Kitasatospora fiedleri: one gene and its partner. The protein of the gene in region 2 binds, or shares a complex with, the protein of the main gene of each other region. Links are inferred from orthologs where the notes say so. Each region holds a gene or a part of one and is shown on either strand. Other genes may lie near its edges. The genes, in order: QMQ26_RS27345 and pheT.

What was found.
Region 1: the proteins of pheT (region 2) and QMQ26_RS27345 are in contact, whole or in part, in a crystal structure (PDB 6P24), measured with the Escherichia coli proteins. The link is inferred for Kitasatospora fiedleri from one-to-one orthologs.

What each region holds. Positions count from the first base shown.
Region 1 is NZ_OX419519.1:6,023,610-6,037,809, forward strand. What follows is about bases 4,304-7,278. They hold QMQ26_RS27345 (tRNA ligase subunit PheS family protein), read right to left. Parts: upstream 6,360-7,278; coding sequence 5,247-6,359; downstream 4,304-5,246. Other genes in these bases: QMQ26_RS27340 (phenylalanine--tRNA ligase subunit beta-related protein), read right to left, coding at 4,304-5,235; QMQ26_RS27350 (class I SAM-dependent DNA methyltransferase), read left to right, coding at 6,624-7,278. Outside these bases: QMQ26_RS27330 (ABC transporter ATP-binding protein), read right to left, coding at 1-905; QMQ26_RS27335 (ABC transporter ATP-binding protein), read right to left, coding at 902-2,797; more of QMQ26_RS27340, read right to left, coding at 2,896-4,303; more of QMQ26_RS27350, read left to right, coding at 7,279-7,358; QMQ26_RS27355 (transketolase), read left to right, coding at 7,369-8,196; QMQ26_RS27360 (transketolase family protein), read left to right, coding at 8,189-9,187; QMQ26_RS27365 (hypothetical protein), read left to right, coding at 9,192-10,451; QMQ26_RS27370 (phosphotransferase family protein), read left to right, coding at 10,448-11,404; QMQ26_RS27375 (NAD(P)-binding protein), read left to right, coding at 11,397-12,824; QMQ26_RS27380 (non-ribosomal peptide synthetase), read left to right, coding at 12,839-14,200.
Region 2 is NZ_OX419519.1:1,443,228-1,457,607, forward strand. Bases 9,276-12,430 are described here. They hold pheT (phenylalanine--tRNA ligase subunit beta), read right to left. Parts: upstream 12,031-12,430; coding sequence 9,520-12,030; downstream 9,276-9,519. Other genes in these bases: QMQ26_RS07075 (MFS transporter), read right to left, coding at 9,276-9,320. Outside these bases: QMQ26_RS07025 (aminotransferase-like domain-containing protein), read right to left, coding at 1-315; QMQ26_RS07035 (DMT family transporter), read left to right, coding at 864-1,757; QMQ26_RS07040 (polysaccharide deacetylase family protein), read left to right, coding at 1,924-2,775; QMQ26_RS07050 (SDR family NAD(P)-dependent oxidoreductase), read right to left, coding at 3,843-4,661; QMQ26_RS07055 (3-hydroxybutyryl-CoA dehydrogenase), read left to right, coding at 4,921-5,787; QMQ26_RS07060 (hypothetical protein), read right to left, coding at 5,875-6,273; QMQ26_RS07065 (chitosanase), read right to left, coding at 6,509-7,369; QMQ26_RS07070 (GNAT family N-acetyltransferase), read left to right, coding at 7,619-8,110; more of QMQ26_RS07075, read right to left, coding at 8,091-9,275; QMQ26_RS07090 (sensor histidine kinase), read right to left, coding at 13,278-14,366.

The DNA of each region.
Region 1 (14,200 bases), 4.6 Mb from region 2 along the record:
GTCGGGGTGACGAACAGCACGGCCAGGAACAGGAACGCCGTCAGGTCGCCGACGGTCAACCCGTCGCCGGTGAGCCGCGCGCCGACCAGCACCAGCGCGACGGTGATCAGACTGGGGACCAGCTCGGCGACGGTCTGGGCCGCCGTGGTCCCCCACTGGCAGCGGGTCTGGGCGGCGTGGACGTCCGCCACCGCCCGGTCGGCCCGGGCCACCGCGTAGTCCCGCGCCCCGTAGACCCGGATCGTCTCCCCGCCGTTCAGGGTCTCGCCGGTGACCCCGAGGAGCCCCGCGAGGCGGTCCTGCAGGGTGCCGAAGAGCCGCGACAGCGAGTTCTGACTGCGGTTCAGGAACACGATCAGCGGTAGTTGGAAGGCCCAGACCAGCAGGGTCAGCCGCAGGTCGTAGTAGGCCATCACCAGGGTGGTGGTCAGCATCTGCAGGGCGCTCAGCGCCAGCATCAGGCCCTTGTACTGCAGGAAGCTGCTGACCGTGTCGACGTCCGAGGTCACCCGCGCCACCAGGGCGCCGCGCGGTTCGGCCTCCTGGACCACCAGCGGCAGGTCGTGGATGTGCCGGAAGGCGGACGTCCGGGTGGCGGCCAGACCGGCCTCGCTGGCCCGGTAGAGCCGGACGCTCACCCAGTAGCCGGCCGCCGCCGTCGTCACGACCGCGACGCCCGCGCCGACCACCGGCCAGACCACCGCCCCCGTTCCGGCCCCGTCCCGGGTCGCCCCGTCCAGGGCCCGCTGGAGGGCGACCGGCAGGGCCACCCGGCCGGCCACCGCGACCAGCCCCAGCAGGACGGTCGCGGTGATGCCCCGCAGGAACTCGTCGGACAGCGCGATCCCGCGCCGCATGACGGCCCAGGCCCCGCCCGGGGCCTCGGTGATGGTGCTGCTGCTCATCCGGCGAACTCCTTGTCGGTGGGGGCGCCGTGGAGACCGGCGCCGTCGGCGCGCCGCTCCCGGTCGCGGCGGTAGGCGGTGACCAGCTGCCGGTACGCCGGGAAGGCGGCCAGCAGCTCCCCGTGCGGTCCGCGGGCGCGCACCGCGCCCCGCTCCAGGTAGACCACCTCGTCGGCGCGTTCGACCGCGGCCAGGCTGGACGAGGCCATCACCACGGTCAGTTCGGGGCGCAGGGCGCCGAGCCCGTCCAGGATCGCCGCCTCCACCAGCGGGTCGACCGCGGAGGTGGCGTCGTCCAGGACCAGCAGCCCCGGCCGGCGGAGCAGCGCCCGGGCCAGGGCGAGGCGCTGGCGCTGGCCGCCGGACAGGGTGTGCCCGCGTTCGCCGACGGGCGTGTCCAGCCCGTCGGGCAGGGCGTCGACGAACCCCTCGGCCTGCGCCAGCCGCAGCGCCCGCCGGACCTCCCGGTCGTCCGCGTCGGCCCCCAGGCGGATGTTGGCCCGGATCGAGTCCTGGAACAGGAACGGCTGCTGGGGCAGCAGGGCGATCCGCTCGGTGGCCCGCGCCGGGTCGAGCAGCCGCAGGTCCGTCCCGTCCAGCCGCACCCTGCCCGAGGACGGGACGGCCAGCCCCGCCAGCAGGGCGCACAGCGAGGACTTCCCCGAACCCGAGCGCCCGACCAGGACGACCTGCCGGTGGGCGGCCACCTCGAACGACACCTCGCGCACGGCGGGTTCGGGCGCGTCCGGGTGGACCAGCGAGACCCGCTCCAGCGCGACGGCGGCCGCGCCGGAACCGGCGGCGGCCGGGTCCGGGTCCGATGCCGGGTCCGGACCGGCGGCGGCCGTGTCCGCGTCCGGGCCGGTGGCGTCCGACCCGGGGCCCGCCGCCGACGGCGGTCCGGCGTCGGCCAGCACCGCCTCGACCCTGGCGAAGGCGGTGGCGTTCAGCGGGAACTCGCTGATGATCCAGCCGACCGAGACCATCGGCAGCCCCAACAGGGCGATCAGGAAGGCGACCTGGACCACCGCCCCCGGCTCGATCCTCCCGGAGCGCACCTCCAGGGCGCCCACCAGCAGGGCCGCCAGCATGGCCGCACCGGGCAGCGCCTCCATGACGGGGTCGAAGACGGAGCGGACCCGGCCCGCGGCCAGGCTCGCCTGCCGCAGCCGCTCGGCCGACTCGGCGAAGCGCGCGGTCTCCGACTCCGCCCGGCCGGTGGCCTTGACCAGCAGCGCCGCCTCGAAGCTCTCGTGCGCGACGGCGGCCAGTCGGCCGCGCACCGCCTGGAGCCGGGCGACCAGCGGCCCGGCCCGGTACTCGAACGCCACGCAGAAGGTCAGCACGACCAGCAGCAGCACCACGCCGATCCAGCCGAAGGCCGGGGCGGTCAGGAACATCGCCGTGATGCCCGCCGCCAGCATCAGCAGGGCGCTGCACGCCGACGGCAGCAGGCGGACCGCCTGCCAGGTGACCTCCACGTCCGCGTCGATCACGGACAGCAGGTCGCCGGTCGCCCGCTGCCGCTGCCCGGTCGGCGGCAGCACGGCGTAGCGGCGCACCAGGCGACGGCGCAGGTCGGCCTGCAACCGGTGGCGTATCACCGCCGACAGGCTCTCGCGGCACACGAAGCCGACGACCTGGAGCAGGGCCGCGCCGAGCAGCCAGGCGGTGTCCGCGGCGAGACCGGGCACCGCCGAACCGGCGGCCCGAGCGGCCAGCACGTGGTTCGTCACCTGACCCAGCAGCCACGCGGTCGCCACGGTGGTTCCCGCGTAGAGCGCGCTGCCGGCCAGTGCCCCGGCGAACGGGAGCGGCTGCGAGCGCACCGCTGTCACGAGGAGGGCGAGGCCGCGCCGTGAACGCGCCCCCCAGGCATCGTGGTTGTCCATGTTCCTCTTCTCGTTCCAGCCCGGCGGTCGGGCTCCGGAATCAGGGGCCCCCTCCGGGGCGGTCCAGTGGTGGGGGCCGCGCAGCGGCCGACCGGCGGCTACGACCTGGTCCCCCGGGCGCCCGCCACGACGGCCGCGGCGACCGCGAGCTCCACGGCCGCGCCGGCCTCCCGGCGCTCCAGGGTGTGCCAGCGCGACCCGAGGACCAGCCGGACGGTGACCGCCCGGTGCTCGCCCGGGACGTCGTAGACGTCGAGCACGTCGACCCGGCGCACCAGCGGCCCCGAGTCCGCCAGCGCGGCCAGCACCGGTCCGGCGGCCGGCCCGGGCGGCAGCAACAGGCAGACGTCGCGCTGGACTTCGGGGAAGCGCGCGGGCGTGGTGACCGTCCGGGGCACCCGCGGCAGCGACAGCAGCCGGTCCACGTCGAGTTCGGCCACCGCGGAGCGCTCGGCGGGAGCGCCCGCCGGGAGCACGCCGAGACGGCCGACCGGCTGCCCGGCGACCAGCAGCAGCGCCGCGGTGCCGGGCCGGAACGCGGGGTCGTCGAGGAGCTCGGTGCGCAGCGGGCCCGCGGCGAGCGGGCGCAGCAGCGCCTTGACGGCGTCCAGGACCTGCCAGTAGCCGGCCTCCCGGAGCGGTCCCGTCCCCGGTGCCCCCGGCGGGTCGGCGGGGGTGTGCAGCAGTGCCAGCGAGGTCCGCTCCCGCGCGCCGTCCGGTCCGAGCGGGTCCAGCACCATGCCCAGTTCGTACAGCGCGTGCGGGGCCGTGGCGGGGGACTGGGCGCGGGCGGCGGCGGCCAGGCCGGGCACCAGGCTGCGGCGCACGAAGCGGGTCCGGCCCGGCCCGGACCCGGCCAGCCCGAGCACCGGTGCGCACCAGGGGTCCTCCCGGGCCGGGCCGTCCGCGGGCGCCGGGCCGGTGCCGACGACCGGGGTCAGCAGTTCGTGGAACCGGCACCCGGCCAGGGTGCGGCGGAGCGCCGTCAGGGCGCGGTGGCGGTGGTCGGGTTCGGGGCGGACCTCGCCGTCGGGCAGCGTCGCCGGTATCCGGCCCAGCCCGTGCAGGCGGACCAGCTCGGCCACCAGGTCCTCCGGATCGCGCAGATCGGGCCGGGAGGGCGGCACCCGGACGCGCAGCCCGCCGTCGGTCCAGTCGCAGTCCGCACCGATCAGGGCGAGCAGCCGACCGTACGCCGGGCCCTCCGCCGGACCCTCCGACAGCGACCGCAGCGCGGCGGGGTCGAGGGTGAGCGTCCGCCGCCCGGCCGTCGGACCGAAGGCCACCGAGACGGCCCGGCCCCCCGACGGCGTCCCGGGGTCCAGCAGCGCGCCGACCCGGGCGACGGCACGCCGACAGCGCTCGCCGTCCGGCGCGTTCCCCGCCTCGGCGGTCGCCAGCACCAGCAGACGTTCCGCGCCCGGCGGCAGCGGCGGTACGGACGGCGGCGGCACGGACGGCGAGGGCGGCGTCGGGCGCGGGGTGACGGTCAGCGGCAGGTGGGCGTGGTCCGCCCGGTCGGGCGCGTCGCCCGGCGCGCGGGCCCCGGCGGGGTCGTCCAGCCGGACGCGGACCCGTCCCCCGGCCGGCAGCCGGTGGGCGGAGAGCCGCACCCCGTACTCGAACGCGGCGATCAGCAGCACCCGGTCGAGCCCGTCGTCGGCCGTCAGGCCGGCCAGCGCGGCCCGCTCCCAGTCCGGCGCGGGCCCGGCGGCCGGAGGGTGGGGCAGCAGCAGGGCCGCGGCGCAGACCTCCGGCGCGCGGACCTCCAGGACCGGCGCGTCGGGCGGTCCGGGGGGACGGGTGCCCCCGGGGTCGGCGGCGCCGGCGGTGGCCGTGGTGGCCGTCCCGGGGCCGTCCAGCCGGAGGTTGATCTCCCCGGCCAGGCCCCACAGTCCGCCGCAGTGCGCCAGCGTGTCCGGGACCCGGAGGGTGAGCACCTCCTCGACGCGCGCCTCCGGCAGCAGTGCCCGGACCGGGGTCCCGGGTCGCGAGCCGGGTGCCAGCAGGTGGACGTGCGGGTGCGGGCCGAGGCCGAGTTCGGCGCTGGTGCAGATCCGGCCGACCGGCTGTCCGGGGTGTCCGGCGGGGCCCACCCGGAGCAGCCTGCCGCGTATCGGTTCCGGGCCGGACCGGTCGGCGGTGGCGAACAGCCTGGCCCCGGGCAGCGCCACCGCGACCACGCTGCCCGGGGGCGGCGCCTCCCCGACCCCGTCCGGCAGCCGCACCAGTTCCCCGGTGGGCACCGCGACCCGGACGGTGCCCGGCCGCCCGGCCGGACCGGGTTCGACGCGGCCGGCCACCACCAGCGGGCTGAGCAGGCCGGCGGAGTCGGCGCCGGTGACGGCGACCCCCGCCTCGCCCAGCAGCTCGTCGATCTCGCGCACGGACAGCTCGCGGTGCAGGAACTCGTTCAACCAGGAGACCGGGACCCGCATCTGACGCTCCCTCAGTAGGTCTGGGTGAGAACGGACAGGTCGTTGTCGAGGAAGTGCTGGATGTCGTCGAGGCCGTGGCGGATCGCCAGCACGCGTTCGAGGGACACCGCCAGCGACAGGGCCCGGACCTGCGGGGACGCTCCGACCGACCGCATCGCCGCGGCGGACAGCATCCCGCCCGAGATCACCTCCAGGTGCCCGCTGCCCAGGCAGAGGCCGCAGCCCGCCGACCCGCACGGGGTGCAGGCGACGTCGATGGCGAGCCCCGGGGAGACGTACGGCAGGGTGCGGAACCGCAGCCGCGCGGGCACGTCCGGGCCGAGCACCTCCGCGCAGAGCCCCAGGGCCAGGCCCTTGAGGTCGCTCAGCCGGATGCGCGGGCCCACGGCCACCGCCTCGGACTGGTGGAACTGGGTCACGAACCGCGGCCCGGGGACGGTGCGGCGGTGGCACGGACCGTCGACCACGAACCGGGCGCTCCGGCCCGGCGGCAGCTCGCGCAGCAGCCGCAGCGCGGACGCGGTGGTGTGGGAGCGCAGCACCGCGCCGTCCTCGGTGAAGTAGGTGTGCTGCGGGCTGCGGGTGGGGTGGTCGGCGGGGACGCCCAGCAGGTCGAAGCTGTGGGCGACGTCCTCGATCTGCCGGGACGCGCGCCGGGTGAACCCCAACCGGCCGAAGTAGTGGGCGACTTCGTCCGCCAGCCGGCTGACCGGGTGCGGCTCCGGCGGCGGCGCGGCCGGCCGGGCCAGGCACGGGTCGAGCGTCCCGGTCGGCGCGGCGGAAGCGGCTGGCGCGGCGGAAGCGGTCGGCGCGGCGGGGTCGGTCGTTGCGGCGAGGTCGGCCGGCCGCTCCCGCCGTTCCCGCAGGGCCCGGGCCAGTTCGGCGGCGGCCGTGCCGAGCAGGCGGCCGAGCGCGGGCCGGTGCGCCGGGGGCGCCTGGCCGATCAGCGCCCGGTGCCGGGCGAGCGAGCCGCGCCGTCCGAGGTGGCGGCCCTCCCACTCCGCCAGGGCCGGGCCGGTCGCCGGGCAGGCGGCCAGTTCGCGCAGGGCGAGGTCGCGGAGGTCCCGAATCCGCGGCGCGGACAGCGGATCCCGACCGGTGGCCGCGGGTGCTGGTTCGGACATGGATCCCTCCTGATCGGTTTTCCCGCATGCGGTCCGTGCCGTTTCCCGGCCGGGGATTTCCGGTGCCCCATCGTGGCGGAGCGGGCCGCCGGAACGCAACGGGATCGGCTTCTCCGATGTCGGCCGTGAAAGCTTTTGCCCGTTTTGCCGGGGTGGTCATTTGCGGACTGTCAGCAACTTTCACCGATGGCCCGATGGTGTCGGGAACGGCACCGTGCCATGGTCTCGCTATCGCTTCTTTCCGGTGTCACGAGAGGACGTCAGATGAGTGCATGGAATGCGCAGACGTACGGCAGTCGCTGGGCGGAGATCTACGACGGCCTGCCCTGGCCCGGCCCTGAGCAGGCCGTCGACTTCCTGGCGAAGCTCGCCGGCGACGGCCCCGTCCTGGAACTCGCCATCGGCACCGGTCGCATCGCGGTGCCGCTCGTCGAGCGCGGCATCGAAGTGCACGGAATCGACTCGTCGGAGGAGATGACCGAGAAGCTGCGGGAAAAGGAGGGGGGTGCCGGAATTCCGGTCACGAAGGCGGACATCTCCTCCTTCGAGGTGGAGCAGAGCTATTCCCTGGCCTTTCTCGTGCTGAACACGATCTACGCCCTGCAGACCCAGGAGGAGCAGATTTCCTGTTTCTCCAGCGCGGCGGCGGCCCTGGAGCCGGGCGGGCATTTCGTGGTCGAGGCGTTCATGCCCGACCCCACCCGCTTCCGGCGCAACTCGTGGACCCAGGTCCACGACATGGGCCTGGACCACGTGCTCATCGAGGCGGACAAGCACGACCCCTCGACCCAGCAGATCCTGGAGCAGCACATCCACCTCAAGCAGGGCAAGGTCGAGCTGTTCCCGGCGTTCCTGCGCTACGTCTGGCCCTCCGAGATGGACCTGATGGCGCGTCTGGCGGGGCTGACCCTGGTCGAGCGCACCGGCGGGTGGCTCGGCGAGCCGTTCAACGCCAGGTCGGGCAACCACGTGTCGGTGTACCGCCGCGGCACGGTCTGACGTCCGGCCGATGACGTCCACGCGGGCAGCGGCGGGGCCGGTGCGGGCGCCCGCCGAGCTGGCGCTCGGCGCGCGGCGGCGCATCCTGCGCTTCGCCGGGAACCAGCAGGTCCACCTGGGTTCATCGCTCTCCGTGGTCGACCTGCTGATCGCGGTCCTGCGGGAGACCGGCGCGCCGGCGGGCGACCCGTCCGACCCGGGCCGGCCGCGGCTGGTGCTCAGCAAGGGGCACGCGGTGTGGGCCCTCTACGCGGTGCTGGCCGAGCACGGGCTGCTGGACACCGAGCGGCCGGGCCCCTGGGCCGGCCACCCGGTGGACGGCGTGCCGGGGGTCGACGCGGCCACCGGGGCGCTGGGCCACGGCCTGTCGATCGGCGCGGGCCTGGCCGAGGCGGCCAGGCTCCAGGGGCGCGGCCACCGCACCCACGTGGTGCTCGGCGACGGCGAGTTGAACGAGGGATCGGTCTGGGAGGCGGCGATGTTCGCCGCCCACCGCCGGCTGGACCGCCTGGTCGCCCTGGTCGACGTCAACGGGATGCAGCAGGAGGGGACGACCGCGGAGGTCCTGGACCTGGGCCCGCTCGACCGGAAGTGGCGGGCCTTCGGCTGGCGCACGGTGACCGTCGACGGCCACGACCACGCGGCGCTGCGGGCCGCCCTGACGGAGACCGCCGCGCCCGACGGGCAGCCCACGGTGCTGCTCGCCCACACGGTGAAGGGGAAGGGGGTGCCGTTCATGGAGCACAGCGCGGACTGGCACACCGGCACGCTGGACCCCGCCCGGCTGGCGGCCGCCCTGGCCGCCCTGGACCGGGGACGGGCGGTGGCCGATGACTGAGCGGAACCCCGGGACGGGGCCGGCCGCCGGCATGCGGCCCGCGGTCGCCCGGGCGCTGGCCGACCTCGGCGACCGGCTGCCCGACCTGGTCGTGCTGGCCGCCGACGGCCGCGCGCTCGCCACCGCGTTCGCCGCCCGGCACCCCGACCGCTTCATCGACGTGGGCATCGCCGAGGGCAACCTGATGGGCGTCGCCGCCGGGCTGGCCCGGGCCGGCCAGCGGGTGGTGGTCTGCGGGATGGCGCCCTTCCTGGTCCGCCGGGCGGCCGAGCAGCTCCGCATCGACATCTGCCGCCCCGGCCTGGACGTCACCGTCCTCGGCGTCGGCGGCGGCCTCGGCTACGGGACGCTGGGCGCGACCCACCACGTCCCGGAGGACCTGGGCGCGCTGTCGGCCATGCCGCACACCCGGGTGTACTGCCCGGCGGACGTCCACGCGGCCGACTGGGCGGTACGGGACGCCGTGCTCGGCGGCGGCCCCCGCTACGTCCGGCTCGGCGCGCGCGAGGACCCGGTGGTCCACGCCGCCGACACCCCCTTCTCCTTCGACCGGCCCGGCGTCTTCGACTTCGACGGCCCCGACAGCACGAGCGACCCCGGCGACCCGGACGCCCCCGGTGACGCGGTGGTGGTGGCCGCCGGCCGCACCGTCGCGGAGGCGCTGCGCGCCGCCGACGCGGTCCGACCGCACGGGCGGCGGGTCCGGGTGCTCGGCCTGACCGCGGTGTTCCCGTTCCCCCGGGAGGCCCTGCTGGCGGCGGTCTCCGGGGCGTCCACCGTGGTCACGGTCGAGGAGCACCACGTCCTCGGCGGCCTGGCGACCCAGACCGCCCTCGCCCTCGCCGGGCGCTGGCACGGCACCTTCCGCTTCCTGGCCGTGGACGAACGGCCCGCTCCGGTGCTCGACCAGGCCGGACTGTTCCACTTCTACGGCATCGACGCGGCCTCGATCGCCCGCGCCCTCGTCGAACCGCCCCCGACCCCGGAGTGATCTGATGCGCATCCTGCTCGGCGCCCAGAGCTGCGGCTTTGGCCCGATATCCAAACTCACCGCCGTCTCCCGTGCCCTGGACGGGCACCACCGCGTCTTCACCGGAGTCACCGTCGCCGCGGACTTCGCCCACCGCAACGCCGACGCCTTCGACGAGTTCGTCGACATCGCCGCCGACGCCGGGGCGCTGGACCGGGAGATCCGGCGGGCCGACTGGGTGGTCTCGGTGATGGACGCCGACCTGGTGTTCCGCGCCGTCGCCGCCGGCCGCCCGGTGCTGCTCGTCGACAGCCTGCTCGCCTTCTGGAAGCTCGACACCCCGGCCTGGCGGATCGCCGAGCTGTGCGAGCTCTCCCGGCGGACCGGCTCCGCCCCGCCGGCCGAGGTGCTGGCGGAGCTGTCCCCGCACGAGCAGGTCTTCGCGGCGCACCTGCTCGCGGACGTCTCCGCGGCGCAGAACTTCCCGGGCGTGGCCGAGCGGATCGCCGAACTCCGCGCGCTCGGCGCCGTCGGGGCCCACCTGACCGGGCCGATCGTGGACGAGCCGGCCCTGGCCGACGTCCCCCGGGCGACCGAGGACGCCGTCGACCTGATGGTCAACATCGGCGGCTTCAAGAACTTCCTGCTCGACTACGACCACCACAACGCGTACCTGCACCTGGTCTCGCGCTGGATCCCGGACCTGCTGGCCGACTGGCCGCGGTTCGACCGGGTCGCGGTCTGCGGGGGCAGCTACGGCGGCGACCGGGCCGCGCGGGTCGCGGTCGGGGGCCGGACGGCGGAGTTCCGCTGCCTGTCCCACCGGGCCTTCATCCCCGCGGTGGCCTCCGCCCGGCACTACCTGCTCACCCCGGGACTGACGGCCATTCACGAGGCGCTGCTGCTGGGCCACTTCCCGATGGCCCTCCCGGAGCAGCACTACGGCCACATCAGCAACCTGGAGGGGCTGGCCGGCACCCTGTTCGAACGGCACGGCAGCCGGTTCTCCGACCTGATCCCCGGGTACGAGGTGCCGGCCGACGACTTCGAGGGCACCGCCGCGATCGTCGGCCACGTCGGCCGGCTGCTGGCGGACGACGGCGGGTACGCGCTGTTCCGCCGCGGCATGAACGAGCGGATCGAGAGCTTCGTCGACCTCGGCCCGGAGGACCGGGCGGACGGCGTAGCCGAACTGCGCGCGCTGCTCCAGGGACCGTCCTTCTCGGCGCTGCTCGGCGAGGTCCTGCCGGCCCCGGCCGACGAGCTGGTCGGGGGCGCCCGGTGAACACCGACGCGTACCGGGAGTGCCTGTCCCGCACCGAGGAGGCGATGCTCGCGCTGCACCGCCGCCTCGACGGCGCGGAGCCGGCCGGGATCACCTTCCGGACCTGGGTCCCGCGCAGCGAGCGCAAGCAGCGCCAGCGGCTGTTCGTCGAGACCGCGGTCCGCGGGGAGCCCCGCTACGTGGCCAAGGTCCCGCTGGACCCGCAGGACGACATGGTCGACCGGGAGTGGGAGCTGCTGTCCGGGCTCGGCGGGCTCGACCTGCCGCGCCCGCGTCCGGTCGGCAGGCTCGACCGGGGCTTCGTGATGAGCCACGTGCCGGCCACCGACTTCCCGGCCTTCATGGCCGCCGCCCGGCCCGAGGAGTGGCCCGCCGTGCTGTGCGCCGGCGTCGAGCTGGCGGCCCGGCTGCACCGGCAGGGGCCCCGCCCGGTCGGAGCCGTCCCCGGGGAGGTGGCCGCGGCCTACCTGCCGGCCGGGGTCCGCCTCCCGGCCGTCACGCTGGAGCGGCTGGAGCGGGCCCGGCTCGCCCCCACCCACGGCGACCTCGGGCCGTGGAACCTGCGCGTCGACCGCAACGGCCGGATGTCGCTCATCGACTGGGAGGACTACCGACCGGTCGGCCTGCCCGCCCTCGACGTCCTCAACCTGGTCGTCACCGCGGCGCTGATCGCCTTCCCCGACTACCCGGACCGCGGCTTCGACTGGTTGTACGAGCGGGTCTTCCACGGCGAGAACGCCTTCCGCACCGCCGCCGACCGGGCGTTCCGCCACTACGCGCGGCTCACCGGCCAGGACGTCGAGTCCGTGGTGGCGCTGACCCCGGTGCTCTGCCACTGGATGATCCGTCGCATCGAGGACCAGGGCCGGCCCACCGGCCACCTGTTCTTCCGGCCGTTCACCGAGCGGTTCGAGGCCGAGACCCCGCGCTGGTCGGGGGTCGGCCGTGGCTGAGCCGGAGCTGTTGGACGCGGTGGTCGTCGGGGCCGGCCCGGCCGGCCTGTTCGCCGCCTGGCGGCTGGCCACCGGCGGCGCGCGGGTCGCGCTGCTGGAGGCGGGCGGCGACATGCGCCAGAGCCTGTGCCCGAAGGTGTCGGCGCGGATGGGCGGCCGCACGGTCCGGTCCGCGGAGAAGTTCCGGCTGCAGTGCAACCGCTGCGACTGCCTGACCGGACTGGGCGGCGCCGCCTTCCACTTCGACACCAACCTCGGGTACGTCAGCGGCCTGTCCAAGTCCAAGATCGAGCAGGACGGCCGCGGCGGCGTCCGGACCTACAGCGGCCTGGAACGGACGCTGGGGAGCTTCGACCGGGCGGCGGACGCGGTCCGGGACGTCTACCGGCTGATGCACCGCTTCGGCCTCCAGCCGCCCCGGCCCGGGCCGTCGGCCGCCTCCTGCCACGTGCCGCCGAGCGGGTTCGCGCTCGCGGACGAGGCGCTGTCGCAGGCGGTCACCGTGGACGAGGCGCTCGGCATGATCGACGGCCTGGTGGCCGACGCGGTCGCGGCCGGACTGCGCCTGCACCTGCGCACCCGCGCGGAGTCGGTCGTCCGGGCCGAGGACGGCACCTGGCTGGTCGGCGCCGCCGGCACCGTGTTCCGGGCCAGGAACGTCATCGTGGCGGTGGGCAAGCTCGGCCTCGGCTGGGTCCGCGAGGTGCTCGACCGCAACGCGGTGGCCCACCGGCCCAGCCCGACGGTGGACGTCGGCGTCCGGCTGGAGACCACGCGGCAGCTGGCCGCCCCGCTGACCGCCTCCTGCCAGAACCCCAAGTTCACCTTCCTCAACCAGGACGGCGACCCGGTCCGGACCTTCTGCGTCTGCGAGGGCGGCCGGATCATGCAGTACGCCTTCCAGGACACCGTGGTGCTGGACGGGCAGCACTGCCTGACCACGCCCACCGGGCGCACCAACTTCGGCATCGTCACCACGGTGCGGGTACCGCCGGGCGGCGACGGCACCCGGTACGCGCTGGACTTCAGCCGCCGCGCCACGGCCGCCGGAGACGGCCTCCCGGTGGTGCAGCCGCTGGTCGAACTGCTCGGCCGGGGCCGCTGCGCGGACCGGCCCGGCACCAGCCTGGTGCAGGCGCGGTGGACGGACCTGGCCGAGGTCCTGGGCCCGCGGCGGGTCGCCGACATCGCCGCGATGGTCGACAGCCTGGAAGCCGTCGCGCCCGGGCTGATCGGGCCGGAGACGGTGGTCGCGGCCCCGGTGGTGGAGCGCCTGTTCCCCGCCATCGAGCTCTCCACCGACCTGGAGAGCAGCGCCCCGGGCCTCTACTTCACCGGCGACTGCTCCTCCAAGATCATCGGCGTCACCTACGGAGCATCCACCGGGCTGGCGGCCGCCGCCGCCGTTCTGCGCAGCTGATCGGAGAGGAAACCATGTTCACCAGGCCACAACGCCCGGCCGCCCCGGGGCCCGCGACCCGCCGGCGGCACACCTGGCGGTCGGCCGGCTGGAGCGCGCTCCGCCGCGCCGCGCCGCACCTCCCCGCGGAGCGGCAACTGACCGCCGCCCTCGCCCTCCTGACGGAGCGCTACGGCCTGCCGCTCCAGCTCGCCGCCGGGCCGGGCTGCGGGTCCCCGGCCGCGGCGCAGCGGTACCTGGCCGACGCCGGAGCCGGAGCCGACTGGGACACGCTGGTGACCGCCACCGCCGCCGCCACCGCCGCCGATGCCGCCGCCGGCGCCCCCGCGCCGACGGTCGGACCGGCCGCGGTGCGGATCCGGATCACGGCCGACGCCGCCGATGCAGACGACGCCGCCGATGCAGACGCCGACGCGGACGCCGCCGACGGGAACGACACCGGGGCGGACCTGGTCTGGACCGCCACCGACCGGGGCCTGGAGGCCCGCTGGGACCCGGCGGTGTTCACCGAGGAGACGGTCGCGGCGATGGCGGGCCACCTGGACCGGCTCGCGGCCGAGCTGGTCCGGCCGGACCGGCCGCCGCTGGCCGCGGTCGAGGTGCTCACCGCGGACGAACTCGTCCGGAACGGCGGGACCCCGGAGCGCCTGCCGGAGTACCCGCCGATCACCCTGCACCAGCTGTTCCAGCTCCAGGCGTGGCGCACCCCGGACGCCTGCGCCCTGGCCATGGGTGAACAGCGGCTCAGCTACCGCGCACTCGACCTGGCCTCCAACCGGGCCGCGCACCGGCTGATCGGGGCGGGGGCCCGGCCCGGCGACGTCGTCGCGGTCGGCGGCGACCGCTCGATCGGCCTGTTCACCTCGCTGCTCGCCGTGCTGAAGGCGGGCTGCGTCTTCGTCCACCTCGACCCGGCCTACCCCGTCGCGCGGCTGCGGCAGTTCGTCGAGGTGAGCCGGCCGCGGCTGGTCCTGACCGGACCGGGCGCCCCCGAGCTCGGCACCGGACTGCCCGAGCTGCCCTTCGACGTGCTGCCCGACCCGGCGGAGCCCGGGCCGGACCACGCCCCGGACGTGGTCGTCGGCCCGGAGAGCCCGGCCTACATCCTGTTCACCTCGGGCTCCACCGGCACCCCCAAGGGCGTGCTGCGGCCGCACCGCCTGCACACCACCCGGATCTTCCTCGAACAGTCCATGTACGCGGTCGGCCCGGACGACCGCCACCTGCTCAAACTCCCGATCAGCTCACGGGAGTTCCTGTGGCCGCTGGCGACCGGGGGCACCGCCGTGATCGCCGAGCCCGGCGGCGAGCGCGACGACCAGTACCTGGTCGACCTGCTGCGGCGCGAACGCGTCTCCGTGCTGAGCTGCGTCCCC
Region 2 (14,380 bases):
CTCCCGTACCACCAGGCCCTCCTGGTCGACGGGGACGCCGACCGGCTCGACCCCGTGGGCGCGCAGCAGGGCCAGCGTGCCGGGCGAGCCGGGGTCCTCGACCGCGATCCGCCGCAGCCCGTGCCCGGCCAGCACCGGCACCAGCAGCGCCAGCCCCTGCCCGACCCCGCTGACCACCGCGACCTGCTCCGGCCCCGCCGCCACCGCCCGCACCCGGCCCAGGTACGCGGCCAACTCCCGCCGCAGCCGCGGAAGTCCGGCCGGGTCCCCGTACCCGAGGTCCCGGTTGGCCGCCCCCTGGAGGGCCCGCCGCACCGCCCCCGCCCAGGCCGTCCGGGGAACGCCCCGAGGTCGGGCGAGCCCGGCTTCAGGTCGTAGCGCGGCTCGGCCGCCGGCGCCCGCACCGCCGCCCCGGCCCGCTCCACCGCCACCCCCGGCGCGACCCGGGTGCCCGACCCCCGCCGCCCCACCAGGTAGCCCTCGGCGGCGAGCCGCTCGTACGCCTCGACCACCACCCCGCGCGAGACCCCCAGCTCCGCCGCCAGCGCCCGGCTGGCCGGCAGCCGCACCCCGCCCGCCAGCCGCCCCTCCCGCACCGCCGCCCGCAGCGCCCGGGTCAGCCGCCCGGTCAGGTCCCCGCCGCCCGGCTCCCAGCTGATCAGCAACTCCCGCACCCCGAACGCCCCTCCGCCCCTCCGCCGCACCAGACCGGCCGGCCGGCCGACCGTCCGAGGCCCGCCCCTGGCCCGGCGGACCGGCGGCGGACGAGCCCCCAGGCTAGCGGCCCGCACTCCCGATTGGTCCTCCATCGGGCTCCCCGAGTGGCCCTGGAACCGGACCACCGTGCTCCTAGCGTGGCAGCCATGCCCGACACCACCACCACCGCCGCCACCACCGCCGTCACCGCTCCCGCCCGGCCGCCCGGCTCCCTGCGCGCGGCCGGCGCGATGACCCTGCTGGGCGCCTCCACCGGGGTGAGCGCCGCGTTCTCCGCCTACCCGCTGGCCGGCGGCCAGGCCCTGCGCTACACCCTGGCGGCCGCGATCCTGCTGCCGCTGGCCCGCCGCCGGCCGCGGCTCGCCCACCGACTGACGCTGCGTGAACTCGCCCTGCTGCTGGCCCTGTCCGGCACCGGCCTGTTCGGGTTCAACCTGCTGCTGGTCGCCGCGCTGCGGCACACCGACCCGGCGGTGGTCGGCAGCGTGGTCGGCTGCACCCCGCTGCTGCTCGGCGTGGCCGGCCCGCTGCTGGCCCGGCGCCGTCCGGCCGTCCGGCTGCTCGCGGCGGCGGCCCTGGTGGTGTGCGGCGCGGCGCTCACCCAGGGCTTCGGCCACGGCGACGCGCTCGGCCTGCTGTCCGCGGCCGGGACGCTGCTGTGCGAGGCGTCGTTCTCGCTGCTGGCCGTCCCGCTGCTGCCGCGGCTCGGCCCGGTCCGGGTGTCCGCGTACACCACCCTGTTCGCGGTGCCGCTGTTCGCTATGGCGGCGGCGCTCTCGCCGTCCGCGCTGCGGATGCCCACCGGCGGCGAGCTGCTGGCGCTGCTCTACCTGGGCCCGGTGCTGACCTGCGGGGCGTTCCTGCTCTGGTACTCGGCGCTGACGGTGCTGCCGGCCGACCGGGCGGGCCTGTTCGGCGGGCTGATCCCGCTCACCGCGACCCTCTCCGGCGCGGTCCTCACCGCGACCGTCCCGGCCCCGCTCCAGCTGCTGGGCGCCGCCCTGGTGACCGGCGCCCTGCTGTTCGGCGCGGCGACCTGACCGGGCCAGCCCCGGCCCGGCCCGGGGCCGGGCACCCGGCCGCCCCCGCCGCAGCCCGGCGCCCGGGCCGGGCCGCTCACGCCCCGTCACCTTCCGGCCGGGCGGCCACTCGTCCGGGCGGCTGCCGTTTGCTGCCCCCGCGGAACCTCGGCTTAGCTGGGCCGCGATGACAGTCGACCGCCGCAGTGTTCTGCGTTCCGCTTCCCGCCTGGCCGCGCTGAGCGCCGCCGGCGGCCTGGTCGCCGCGTGCGGCGGCCCCTCCGACGTGCACGGCCCGGACGGCCCCTCGGTGGCGGCCCGTCCACAGCCCGCGCACCTGACCGAGTCGCCGGCCGCGGGCCCGAGCGGGTCCCCGTCGCCGTCGCCCTCGCCGTCCCCGAGCGCCACCCCGTTCGCGTTGCCCCCGCTGGCCGCGGACACCCCGCAGGAGGTGGTGACCGGCCCGCGCACCAGGCCGCAGCTGGCGCTGACCTTCCACGGGCAGGGCGATCCGGCGATCGCCACCGCGCTGCTGACCGCCGCCGAGCAGCACGGCGCCCGGCTGACCGTGCTGGCGGTGGGCAGCTGGCTGGACGAGCAGCCGCAGATCGCCGAGCGCATCCTGTCCGGCGGGCACGAGCTGGGCAACCACACCCAGAACCACCTGGACATCTGCGCGCTGAGCGCCGAGCAGGCGCACGAGGAGATAGCCCAGTGCGCGCAGCGGCTGGAGCGGCTGACCGGGTCGATCGGCCGCTGGTTCCGGCCGTCCGCGGCGCAGTACGCGAACGCGATGGTGAAGGAGCAGGCCCAGCGGGTCGGCTACCCGCACGTGCTGTCCTTCGACGTCGACCCGCGCGACTACGCGGACCCGGGCGCGGAGACGGTGACCCGCCGGGTGCTGCGGGCGGCGGCGGCCGGCTCGGTGGTCGCCCTGCACATGGACCACCCGGGCACGGTGACGGCGCTGCCGGCCATCCTGGACGGCCTCGCCGGGCAGGGCCTGCACGCGGTGACGGCCTCCGAGCTCTGCGCCTGACCCGGCGTCACCCCCGGCCCCGGCCGTGCGATGCTCGACCCATGCGCTATCTCATCCTGGGCGCCGGCGCGGTCGGCGGCACCATCGGCGGACGCCTCCACCAGAGCGGGCGCGAGGTGCTGCTGGTCGCCCGCGGCCCGCACCTGGCGGCGCTGCGCGCCGACGGCCTGCGCCTGACCGTCCCGGACGGCACCCACCGGCTGGCGGTCCCGGCGGTCGGCGGCCCCGAGGAGGTCGGGCTGACGCCGGACGACGTGCTGGTGCTGGCGGTGAAGACCCAGCACTCGGCGGCCCTGCTCGACCGGTGGGCGCCGCGCCCGGTCGCGGGCGGCGGGACGGCGGGCGAGCGGCTGCCGCTGGTGTGCGCGCAGAACGGCGTGGAGAACGAGCGGCTGGCGCTGCGCCGCTTCGCCCGGGTGTACGGGATGTGCGTGTGGCTGCCGTCCTCGCACCTGGAGCCGGGCCGGGTCGCGGCGGCGGGCTCGCCGCGCTCGGGCGTGCTGCACCTGGGCCGCTACCCGCACGGCACGGACGAGCTGGCCGGGCGGATCGCCGCCGACCTGGCCGACTCGCACTTCGACGCGCCCCTCGCCGCGGACGTGATGGCCTGGAAGTACGCCAAGCTGCTGAGCAACCTGGGCAACGCGCTGGAGGCGGTGGCCGGTCCGATCGACGGCGAGCTGCGGCTGCGGGTGTGGCGGCGACTGCGGGCGGAGGGGAGGCGGTGCTGGCGGCCGCCGGGATCGCGTACCCGTCCGAGGAGGAGCAGCGGGCCCGGCGCGGCGACCGGGTGGCGCAGGTGCCGCTGGCGGGCGGGCCGCGGGCCGGGGGTTCGTCCTGGCAGTCGCTGGCGCGCGGCACCGGAGACATCGAGGCGGACTGGCTGAACGGCGAGGTGGTGCTGCTGGGCCGGCTGCACGGGGTGCCGGTGCCGCTCAACGCGGCCCTGCAGCGGCTGGCCGCCGCGTTCGCCGGCGCGGGGCGCCCGGCGGGCTCGCTGCCGGAGGCCGAGCTGGCCGCCCTGCTGGAGCTCTGACCCGGCGGGGGCGCAGGACGGCGAGGGGGGCTCAGGCCAGCGGGTCGTCCGGCCCGTACGGGCGCAGCCGCAGGGTGCGGGCGTCGGTGGAGCGGATCGCGGGGGCGGCGGCGACCAGGGTCTCCAGGTTGTCGCGCCCGGCGTGCAGGAAGCGTCCGTGCAGTCCGTCGAAGCGGCCGCGGGCGGCGTCCACGGTGACGGCGACCATGTACGGGAGGGAGCCCCAGGCCCTGGTGTCCCGGAACACCGGCATGCCGGCGGTCATCTCGGTGGCGACCGTGCCGGGGCTGATGTCGAGCACGACGACGCCGTGCCGGCCGACCGAGTCGGCGATGTTGTCGGAGAGCCGGAGCAGCGCGCCCTTGGAGGTGGCGTACGCGGTGTAGTGGCCGTCGGGGCGCAGCGCGAAGCCGCTGTTGAGGTTGACGACCCGGCCGCGGCGGCGCTCCACCATGCCGGGCAGGACGTGGCGCAGCAGGTGGTAGGGGCCGCGCAGGTTGGTCTCGACGACCTGCCACCACTGGGCGGGGTCGGTCTCCCAGAGCGGCACCTCGGCACGGTCGACCTGTCCGGCGTTGTTGACCAGCAGGTCGACGGGGCCGAGGTCGCGCTCGATCGAGCGGACGGCCTCCCGGACGGCGCCGGGCCGGGTGACGTCGGCGGTGACGGCGACGCCGCGGGCACCGTGCCGGACGCACTCCTTGAGGGTGGCGATCAGCGTCTCCTGGGTGCGGCCGAGCAGTCCGACGGCCATGCCCTCGGCGGCGAGCCCGATGGCGATCTCGCGGCCGATGCCGCGGCCGGCCCCGGTGACCAGTCCGACCTGCCCGGTGAGTGATCCCGTCCCCATCCCTCTGCTCCCTCCTCCGGCTGGACCTCCGCATTGTGGTCCCGACCGAGGGGGCGCACGGGGAGCGCGCGCGGCGCACTGCCGACGCCCACCCGTTCGGCCCAGGGCCCGGCGCGGGGGCCGTCGGCACGCACCGATGTGAACGGGCGTTAAGGCAGGTAGTACCGTCGTCCGGGCGGACCGCCCGGCCCCCACCGGGCCGCGGCGTCCGCGACACCACCGCCGGGTGATCCCCGGCTCCTTCCGAAGGGCATCTGAGTTGAGTGACATCGCACGCGTCGGAGTAGTCGGCTGCGGCCTCATGGGGTCGGGCATCGCCGAGGTGTTCGCCCGTTCCGGTCTGGACGTGCTGGTCTCGGAAGCCGGCGGCGAGGCCCTGGAACTGGGCCGGACCCGGCTGACCAACTCGCTGGAGACCGCGGTGCGGCGCGGCAAGCTGTCGGAGGAGGACCGGGACGCGGCGCTGGCCCGGCTGTCGTTCACCACCGAGCTGGCCGACTTCCACGACCGGGACCTGGTGGTCGAGGCGGTCGCCGAGCGCGAGGACGTCAAGGTCGCGATCTTCCGCACCCTGGACCAGGTGGTGGCGCGCCGGGACGCGATCCTGGCCTCCAACACCTCCTCCATCCCGATCGTGAAGCTCGCCGCCGCGACCACCCGGGCCGAGCAGGTGATCGGCCTGCACTTCTTCAACCCGGCGCCGGTGCAGAAGCTGGTCGAGGTCATCCCGACCCTGACCACCTCCGCCGAGACCACCACCCGCGCCGAGCAGTTCGCCGTCGAGGCCCTGGGCAAGGAGCCGATCCGGGCCCGCGACCGGGCCGGTTTCGTGGTCAACGCCCTGCTGGTGCCGTACCTGCTCTCCGCGGTCCGGATGTTCGAGTCGGGCGTGGCCACCGCCGCCGACATCGACAAGGGCATGGAGGCCGGCTGCGCCCACCCGATGGGCCCGCTGCGGCTGTGCGACCTGATCGGCCTGGACACCATCGTCTCGATCGCCGAGTCGATGTACGACGAGTACAAGGAGCCGCTGTACGCGGCCCCGCCGCTGCTGTCCCGGATGGTCGACGCGGGCCTGCTGGGCCGCAAGTCCGGTCGCGGCTTCTACGACTACACCGCCGCCTGACGCAGCGCGTCCTGACGCAGCGTCGCCCGACGCCCCGCCGCCGGGCCGCTCCGACTTCGTGGGGACGCGGCCCGGCGGCGGGGGCCGTCAGGGGGTGGCGTAGCGGACGATGTCGGCGACCCGGCAGCTGACCGGGCCGTGCGGGTCGGCGGTGCCCTGGGCCTGTTCGACCGCGTCCTGGCCGGGCGGGAGCGAGCCGGCGGCGGCGACGCCCTCGGTGACCTGCCGGCCGCTGCCGTCCTCGAAGGCGATCTGCACCACGTAGTTGCTGGTGGTCGCGGTGTGGTTGGTGATCCGGACGGTGGCGGCGGGCCACTGCAGCGCGTCGTCCACCCCGCAGGCGGTGACCTCGACGTCGCCGAACGCGGCCCGGCCGGCGTCCTGCGCGAGCTGCGCCCCGGTGCCGCCGGTCCGCCCGCAGCCCGCCACGGCCAGGGCCGCCGCGGCGGCCAGGCAGGCGGTGGCGGCGATCGCTCGGATGCGCATGGTCTCCCCTCGGGACGGACACGGGTCAGGGCCGACGCTACGAGCCGCCGGGGCCGCCCGTCCGGAATGTGTCCGATCCGTAATAACCTTGCGCAGCAAGTGTGTTGACGGTACGTCAGCGAATCGTCCGGCGCACGGCGAACGGCCCGGCGCGCACGGGCGCCGGGCCGTTCGGACCGCTCGGGCCGTCTCAGGCCGTCTCAGGCCGCTCGGGCCGTCTCCGACCCGGGGGAGATCAGGAGTTGATCTGGTACGGGTCGCCGTAGACCTTCCACTTGAGCGGCGGGTTGAGGTCGAAGTTCTTGGCGTTCAGGAACACCAGCTGCTCGGTGTCGACCCGGCTGGTGTCGGCGTGCGCCTCCTCCTGCTTCATGATCACCTTCCGGGCGTCCAGGAAGGCCTTCAGGTAGGTGGTCTCGTCGCCGCCCTGGGCCGGGGTCTTGGCCTTCTTCATGGCGGCGGCGCGGATGCCGCCGAAGCTGTCGGAGCTGTTGCCGGGGCCGTGCATCACGATGGCGTCGTAGTAGATGAACTGGCCGAGCGCGCGCAGCCCGTCCGCCTTGGCCTGCTGGACCGAGGGGTTGAAGTAGACCCGGTCGCGCTCGTCGTTCTGGGCCTGCTGGAAGACGGTGTCCTTGGCGGCGGTCTTCCAGTCGTTGACGAAGGCGGTGCCGAGGCCGGAGTGCGAGTCGCTGCCGTTGACCTTCTTCAGCGCGGGCAGGTACTTGGCCAGCACGTTGCCGGACTTGAGGTCGGTGTAGTGCTGCACCAGTTCGAGCATGTCGCCGGTGCCGGAACAGAAGCCGATGATGCCCGCGGTGTAGCCGCGGCCGTCGCCGATGTCCTCGATGTACTTGTACTGGGCCTTCCAGTCGAGCGAGGAGTTCTCCGCCGAGGAGACCAGCTCCATGGCGATCTCCTTCTTCGCCGGGTCGTCCAACCCGACGGCGGCCACCGCCACGGCGCTCGCGGTGCTCGCCGCGGGGGTGGCGGCGTGGCCGGTGCCGGCCGCGGCCAGGGTCAGCGGGAGGGCGCCGACCAGGATCGCGAGGGCGGCCCGGGTGGTGCGGGCGGTGCGGTGCTTGCTGGGGTGCATTCTGACGCTCCGTCTGCCGGCTGCGGGCATGGGGGTGCCCACAGGAGGAGGGTTAGGAAACTTTCCTAACGGATATTGAAGCGTCCGCCTTACGCTCCCGCAAGACGTCCGACCGCATCCGGTTCGACTCGTCCGCCCGGACCGCCCGACGGGCCGTCACCCCGCGCCCCGCCCGCCCCGGCCGCCGCCACCCGGGCGCCGCCGGAAAACCGCTGGCCGGCCCGGGCGCCGACGGCCATGCTGGGCCGGATGGAGATCCGCGAAGCCACCGCCGAGGACTGGGACGCCGTCTGGCCGTTCTTCCACCGCGTCGTCGCCGCCGGCGAGACGTTCACCTACCCCACCGACCTGACGTCCGACACCGCCCGCGGCTGGTGGATGCTGCCCGCCCCGAACCGCACCGTGGTCGCCGTCGACGAGACCACCGGCGCCGTCCTGGGCACCGCCAAGATGAACAACAACCAGGCGGGCAACGGCGCGCACGTCGCCAGCGCCAGCTTCCTGGTCGACCCGGACCACGCCGGGCGCGGCACCGGCCGCGCCCTGGGCGAGGAGGCCCTGCGCTGGGCCCGCGCCCGGGGCTTCCGCGCCATGCAGTTCAACGCCGTCGTCGCCACCAACGCCCCGGCCGTCGGCCTCTACCGCTCACTGGGCTTCGAGATCCTCGGCACCGTCCCCGAAGGCTTCCACCACCCCCGCCTGGGCTACGTCGGACTGCACGTCATGCACCGCCCGCTGTAGCCGCCTCCGGCCCTGCCCCCACCTCCACCCCCGCCCCTGCCCCCGTCCCCGACCGCCGCACCGCCGGCCGCGAGAGCACCGTCACCAGCAGCGACACCCCGGCCAGCGCCCCGATCGCCCAGCGCGCCGCCACCAACTGCGCCAGCGCCCCCGCCAGCGCCGCGCCCACCCCCTGCCAGGCCAGCCGGCCCGCCGACTCCACGCCCTGCACCTGCCCCCGCGCGGCGGCCGGCGTCAGCGCCAGCAGCCGCTCCTGGAGCGGCAGCGTCGCCGCGAACCCGACGCCCGCCGCGCCCACCGCCGCTGCCGCCGCCCACACCGGCGGCCCGGCCGCCAGCAGCAGGAACGGCCCCGCCAGCAGCAGCCGCAGCCCGAACGCCAGCCGGGCCCGCCGCACCGCGTCCAGCAGCCGCCCCACCAGCAGGTCGCCCGCCAGCATCCCGGCCGCGCCCGCCGCCAGCAGCGTCCCGGCCGCCGACGGCGCGTACGGCAACAGCAGCGCCTCGCAGCCCACCACCAGCCCGTTGGGCACCCACAGGTTCAGCAGCAGCGCCCGCCTCCCCGGCCGTCCCAGCAGCTCGGCGTTGCCCCGCCAGGTCTCGCGCAGCCCCGGCCGGCGCGGCGGCCGCACCGACCGCTCCCGCACCGTCACCGCCACCACCGCCGTGGCCAACGCCGTCAGAGCGCCCGCCGCGCCCAGCACCTGGTACGGCGTCAGCACCGCCAGCAGCACCCCACCCAGCGCGAACCCCAGCACCGACGCCCCGCCCGCGGTGACGTTCATCAGCGACCGGGCCGGCGCGTACCCGCCCGGCGGCAGGATCTCCGCCAGCAGGCCCATCCGCGTCCCCGTCCCCAGCGACTGGAAGAACCCGACCAGCAGCAGCAGCCCGAACCGCGCCGCCAGCGGCAGCCCCGGCACCGCCTGCGCCGCCGTCGCGGCCAGCGCCAGCAGGTGCAGCGCCACCAGCGTCCGGCGCGGCCGCGCCCCGTCCGCGACCGACATCAGCGTCAACGCGCCCAGCACCGCCGCGAACGACGACCCGTACATGCTCACCGCCGTCAGGAACGGCGACCCCGTGCGCGCCTGCACCAGCGTGCCCAGCGCGAACCCGGACAGCGTCCCGGCCCCCGCCAGCAGCGTGAAACCTGCGTACAGCCCCGCGAACTCCCGCTGCCGCAGCAGCGCCCGATATCCATGAGTGGTCATGAAAAAAGCCTCCGACGCTGCCGCGGGGGCGCGTTCGAAGGCCGACGGCGAGAACCTAGCAGCCCCGCCCCGAACCGCGCAAAACCCGGCCCCGCACAGCCCGGCCCCGCACAGCCCGGAGCCCGCACAGCCCGGAGCCCCGCCGCTCCCCCGCCCGGGGGTGCGACGGGGCTCCGTCGTCGGTCAGGCCGCCAGGCCGTCAGGCGCCGCGCAGCACCGCGCCGGTGCGCTCGGCGGCCACCGCGACCGCCGACGCGCGGGCCGCCGACGCCTCGTCGGCCGTCAGCGTCCGGTCGGCGGCCCGGAAGCGCAGCGTGTACGCCAGCGACTTCCTGCCCGCGCCCGCCTGCTCGCCGGTGAACACGTCGAACAGCCGCAGCGACTCCAGCAGTTCGCCCGCGCCCTCGCGCAGCGCCGCCTCCACGTCCGCGGCGTGCACGCCCGCGTCCACGACCAGCGCCACGTCCTGGGTCGCCACCGGGTAGGCGGAGACCGGCGGGCCGGAGACCCGGCGGCCGTCCTCGAACAGCAGGTCCAGGTCGAGCTCCATCGCGCTGGTGCGCTCCGGCAGGTGCAGCGCCTTGACCACGCGCGGGTGCAGCTCGCCGGCGTGGCCGACGACCTCCTCGCCGACCAGCAGCTCGGCGCAGCGCCCCGGGTGCCACGGCGCGTACTGCGCCTGGCGGACCGTCAGCTCCACGCCCGCGGCGGTGGCGACCACCCGGGCCGCCTCGACCGCGTCCGCCCAGCCGGACGGCGCGCCCTTGCCCCACCAGCCGGACGGCAGCCGCTCGCCGGTCAGCGCGACGGCGACCCGGCGCGGCTGGTCCGGGAGGGCGGCGTCCAGCTCGGCGAGCTGCTCCTCGGTCGGGCGGCGGTCCACCGGCAGCCGCGGCGCGACCTTCGGCTCGGCCTTGGGCAGGAACACCGTGCCGGTCTCGAAGATCGCCAGGTCGGTGTTGCCGCGCCCGACGTTGCGCCGCAGCGCGCCCAGCAGGCCCGGCAGCAGGGTGGTGCGCAGCGCCGGCTCGGCGTCGTTCAGCGGGTTGACCAGCTTGACGGTGCGGCGGCGCGCGTCGTCCGCGTCCAGCCCGAGGCCGTCGAAGGAGGCGTCGCCGACGAACGGGTACGCGTTGATCTCCACGTAGCCCGCGCCGGCCAGCGCCACGCCGACCCGGCGGTGGAAGCGCTGCGCCTCGGACAGGCCGCGCCCGGGCGGGGTGACCGGCATCCGGGCCGGGACGTTGTCGTAGCCCTCCAGCCGGATGACCTCCTCGGCGAGGTCGTACGGGTCGGTCAGGTCGGGCCGCCAGGACGGCGGGGTGACCTCCAGGACGTCCGCCCCGACGACGGTGCAGCCGACCTCCTGGAGGCGGCGGGTGACGGTCTCGCGGCCGTACTCGGCGCCGGCGACGCGGTCGGGCAGGTCGGCGTCGATCGGGATGGTGCGCACCGGGTGCGGGGCCGCGATGTCGGTGACCCCTGCCTCGGCGGTGCCACCGGCGATCAGCACCAGCAGGTCGACGGCGCGCTGCGCGGCGGCCCGGGCGGCCTCCGGGTCGACGCCGCGCTCGAAGCGCCTGGACGCCTCGGAGGGCAGCTTGTGGCGCTTGGCGGTGCGGGCGATGGCGACCGGCTCGAAGTGCGCGGCCTCGATGATGATCTCGGTGGTGCCGCTGGCCAGGCCGGTCTCCGGGTCGACGACCGGGTCGAGGATCTCGGTGCTGGCGCCGCCCATCACGCCGGCCAGGCCGATCGGGCCGGAGTTGTCGCAGATCAGCAGGTCCTCGGCGGACAGCTCGCGCTTGACGCCGTCCAGCGTGGTGAGCCGCTCGCCCGCCGCCGCCCGGCGGACCTGGATCGGCCCGTCGACGCGGTTGCGGTCGTAGGCGTGCAGCGGCTGGCCGACCTCCAGCATCACGTAGTTGGTGATGTCGACGGCCAGCGAGATCGGGCGGATGCCGGCCTTCTGCAGGCGGCGCTGCAGCCAGATCGGCGACTTCGCGCCCGGGTCGACGCCGGTCACGGTGCGCGCCACGAAGCGGTCGCAGCCCACCGGGTCGGCGACCTTCACCAGGTAGCCGTACGCGTTGGCCGGCGGCACGTCCAGCAGCGCCGGGTCGGCCAGCGGCAGGCCGTACGCGGCGGCGGCCTCGCGGGCCACGCCGCGCATCGACAGGCAGTAGCCGCGGTCGGGGGTGACCGCGATGTCGAGGACCTCGTCGACCAGCTGGAGCAGCTCGATCGCGTCGGTGCCGGGCTCGTACTCGGGCGGCAGCACGATGATGCCGTGGTGGTCGTCGCCCATGCCCAGCTCGCGGGCGGAGCAGATCATGCCGGCCGAGGTGTGGCCGTAGGTCTGCCGGGCGGAGATCGGGAACGGGCCGGGCAGCACGCCGCCGGGCAGGATCACCACGACCTTGTCGCCGACCCGGAAGTTGGTGGCGCCGCAGACGATCTCCTGGGGCTCGCCGGTGCCGTTGGCGCGGCCGACGTTGACGAAGCAGTGCCGGATCGGCTTCTTGAAGCCGCTCAGCTCCTCGATCGAGAGCACCTCGCCGACCACCAGCGGGCCCTTGATCTCGGTGCCGAGCTGCTCGACGGTCTCCACCTCGAGACCCGCGCGGACCAGCCGGGCCGCGACGTCGCGGCCGGTCTCGCCCGCCGGCAGGTCGACGTACTCGCGCAGCCAGGAAAGCGGGACGCGCATCAGATCTCCATCCCGAACGGGAGGGTGAAGCGGACGTCACCCTCGACCATGTCGCGCATGTCGGCGACGTTGTGACGGTTCATCAGGATTCGCTCCAGGCCCAGGCCGAACGCGAACCCGCTGTAGCGGCTCGGGTCGATGCCCGCGGCGACCAGCACCCGCGGGTTGACCACGCCGCAGCCGCCCAGCTCGATCCAGCCCTCCGAGGAGCAGGTCCGGCACGGGCGGTCGGGGTTGCCCACCGAGGCGCCGCGGCAGACGAAGCACTGGAGGTCGATCTCGGCGCTGGGCTCGGTGAACGGGAAGTACGAGGGCCGCCAGCGCAGCTCCAGGCCACCGCCGATCAGCTTCTCCACCAGCACCTCGATGGTGCCCTTGAGGTGGCCGAAGGTGAGGCCCTCGTCCACCGCGATCGCCTCGACCTGGCGGAACACCGGGGTATGGGTGGCGTCCAGCTCGTCGGTGCGGTAGACCCGGCCGGGGCTGACCGCGTACAGCGGCGGCTCGCCGGCCAGCATCGCCCGGATCTGCACCGGCGAGGTCTGGGTGCGCAGCACCATGCCGGAGTCGGCGGTGCCGTCGGGGGCCTCGACGAAGAAGGTGTCCTGCATCGAGCGGGCCGGGTGGTCGGCGTGCAGGTTCAGGGCGTCGAAGTTCAGCCACTCCGCCTCGACCTCGGGCCGGACGCCACCTGGTAGCCCATCGCGACGAAGGTGTCCTCGATGCGCTCGGCGAGCGTGGTCAGCGGGTGCCGGGCACCGCGCGGGACCCGGCCGTACGGCAGGGTGACGTCCACCGCCTCCTCGACCAGCACCCGGGCGTCGCGCTCCGCCTCCAGCTCGACCTGGCGCTCGGCCAGGGCCCGGTTGACGGCGCCGCGGGCCTGGCCGATCAGCTTGCCCGCGGCGGCCTTGGCCTGCGGGGGCAGCGCACCGATCTCGCGGTTGGCGAGCGACAGCGGGGAGCGGTCGCCGGTGTGCGCGACCTTCGCCTGCTTGAGCTCGTCGAGGTCGGCGGCGGCGGCGAAGGCGGCGAGCGCCTCGTCCCGGGCCTGTTCCACCACCTCGGGCTTGAGGGCCTCGACCTCGACCGGGTCGTACGACTTATTGGGTGCCGACATCTCTATCTTTCCCGTGCTCCTGCTCGTGATCAGGTCTGCTGCGTCGCCGGGCGTCCAGGAACGCCAGGGGTCGAGTGTAGTCGCAGGCCGCGACCCCCCACGGCGGCGGACCGCGCCGCGGTCCGGGTCAGAGCATGAAGTCGGGGACGCCCGCGGGCAGCACGAACCGGAACCTGGCGCCGCCGCCGTCGGCCCGGCTGATCCGGATCACCCCGCCGTGCGCCTCCACGATGCCCTTGACGATGTACAGGCCCAGGCCGGTGCCGCCGCGCCTGGAGCCCCGCCAGAACCGGGTGAACACCCGCGGCATCGCCTCCTCCGGGATGCCGGCGCCCTGGTCGCTGACGATGACGGCGGTGCCCTCGATCGTCCGGGGCGGCGTCCCGGCCTCCTCCACCATTTCCCTGGCCGGGCCGACCTCGATGGTCACGGTGCCCTCGCCGTGCCGGACCGCGTTCTCCAGCAGGTTGGCCAGCACCTGGTCGAGCTTGTCCGGGTCGCCCCACTGCTCGGCCGGCGGCCCGGCCACCCGGATGTCGAAGCGCTCGGCGGGGATGCCCGCCGCGACCTTCCCGGCCACGTGCCGGCGGACCGCCGCCGCCAGGTCGATCCGCTGCTTGCGGATCTCCAGCCGGCCGGCGTCGATCCGGGAGATGTCCAGCAGTTCGGCGATCAGCCGCACCACCCGGTCGGCGTCCGCGTCGACGGTCTCCAGCATGACCCGCTTCTGGCCGTCGTTGAAGCGCTCCCACTTGGCCAGCAGCGTCGCCGTGAAGCCCTTCACGCTGGTCAGCGGCGAGCGCAGCTCGTGCGCGACGGTGGCGATCAGCTCGGCGTGCGAGCGCTCGGTGCGCCGCCGCGCCTCGGTGCCGCGCAGCGTCACCACCACCTGCCGCACCGGCCCGGCCGCCCGCTCGCGCACGTACCTGGCGCACACCAGCACCTCGCGCCCGTCCAGCAGCAGGTTCCGCTCGGGCTGCCCGGTGCGCACCGCGAGCCCGCCGTACGGGTCGGTGAGCGGCCACCAGCGGCGGCCGTCCAGGTCCTCCAGCGGCAGTGCCCGCTCCAGCGGCACGCCGATCGCGCGGTGCGCGGAGCGGCCGGTGATGCGTTCCGCGGCCCGGTTGAAGACCACCACCCGGCCCTGCCCGTCCGCGACCACCAGTCCGTCCGGCAGGTCGTCAGGTTCGACCGCTGCCCAGTTGACGCCGCCCATGGGTGTCCTCCCCC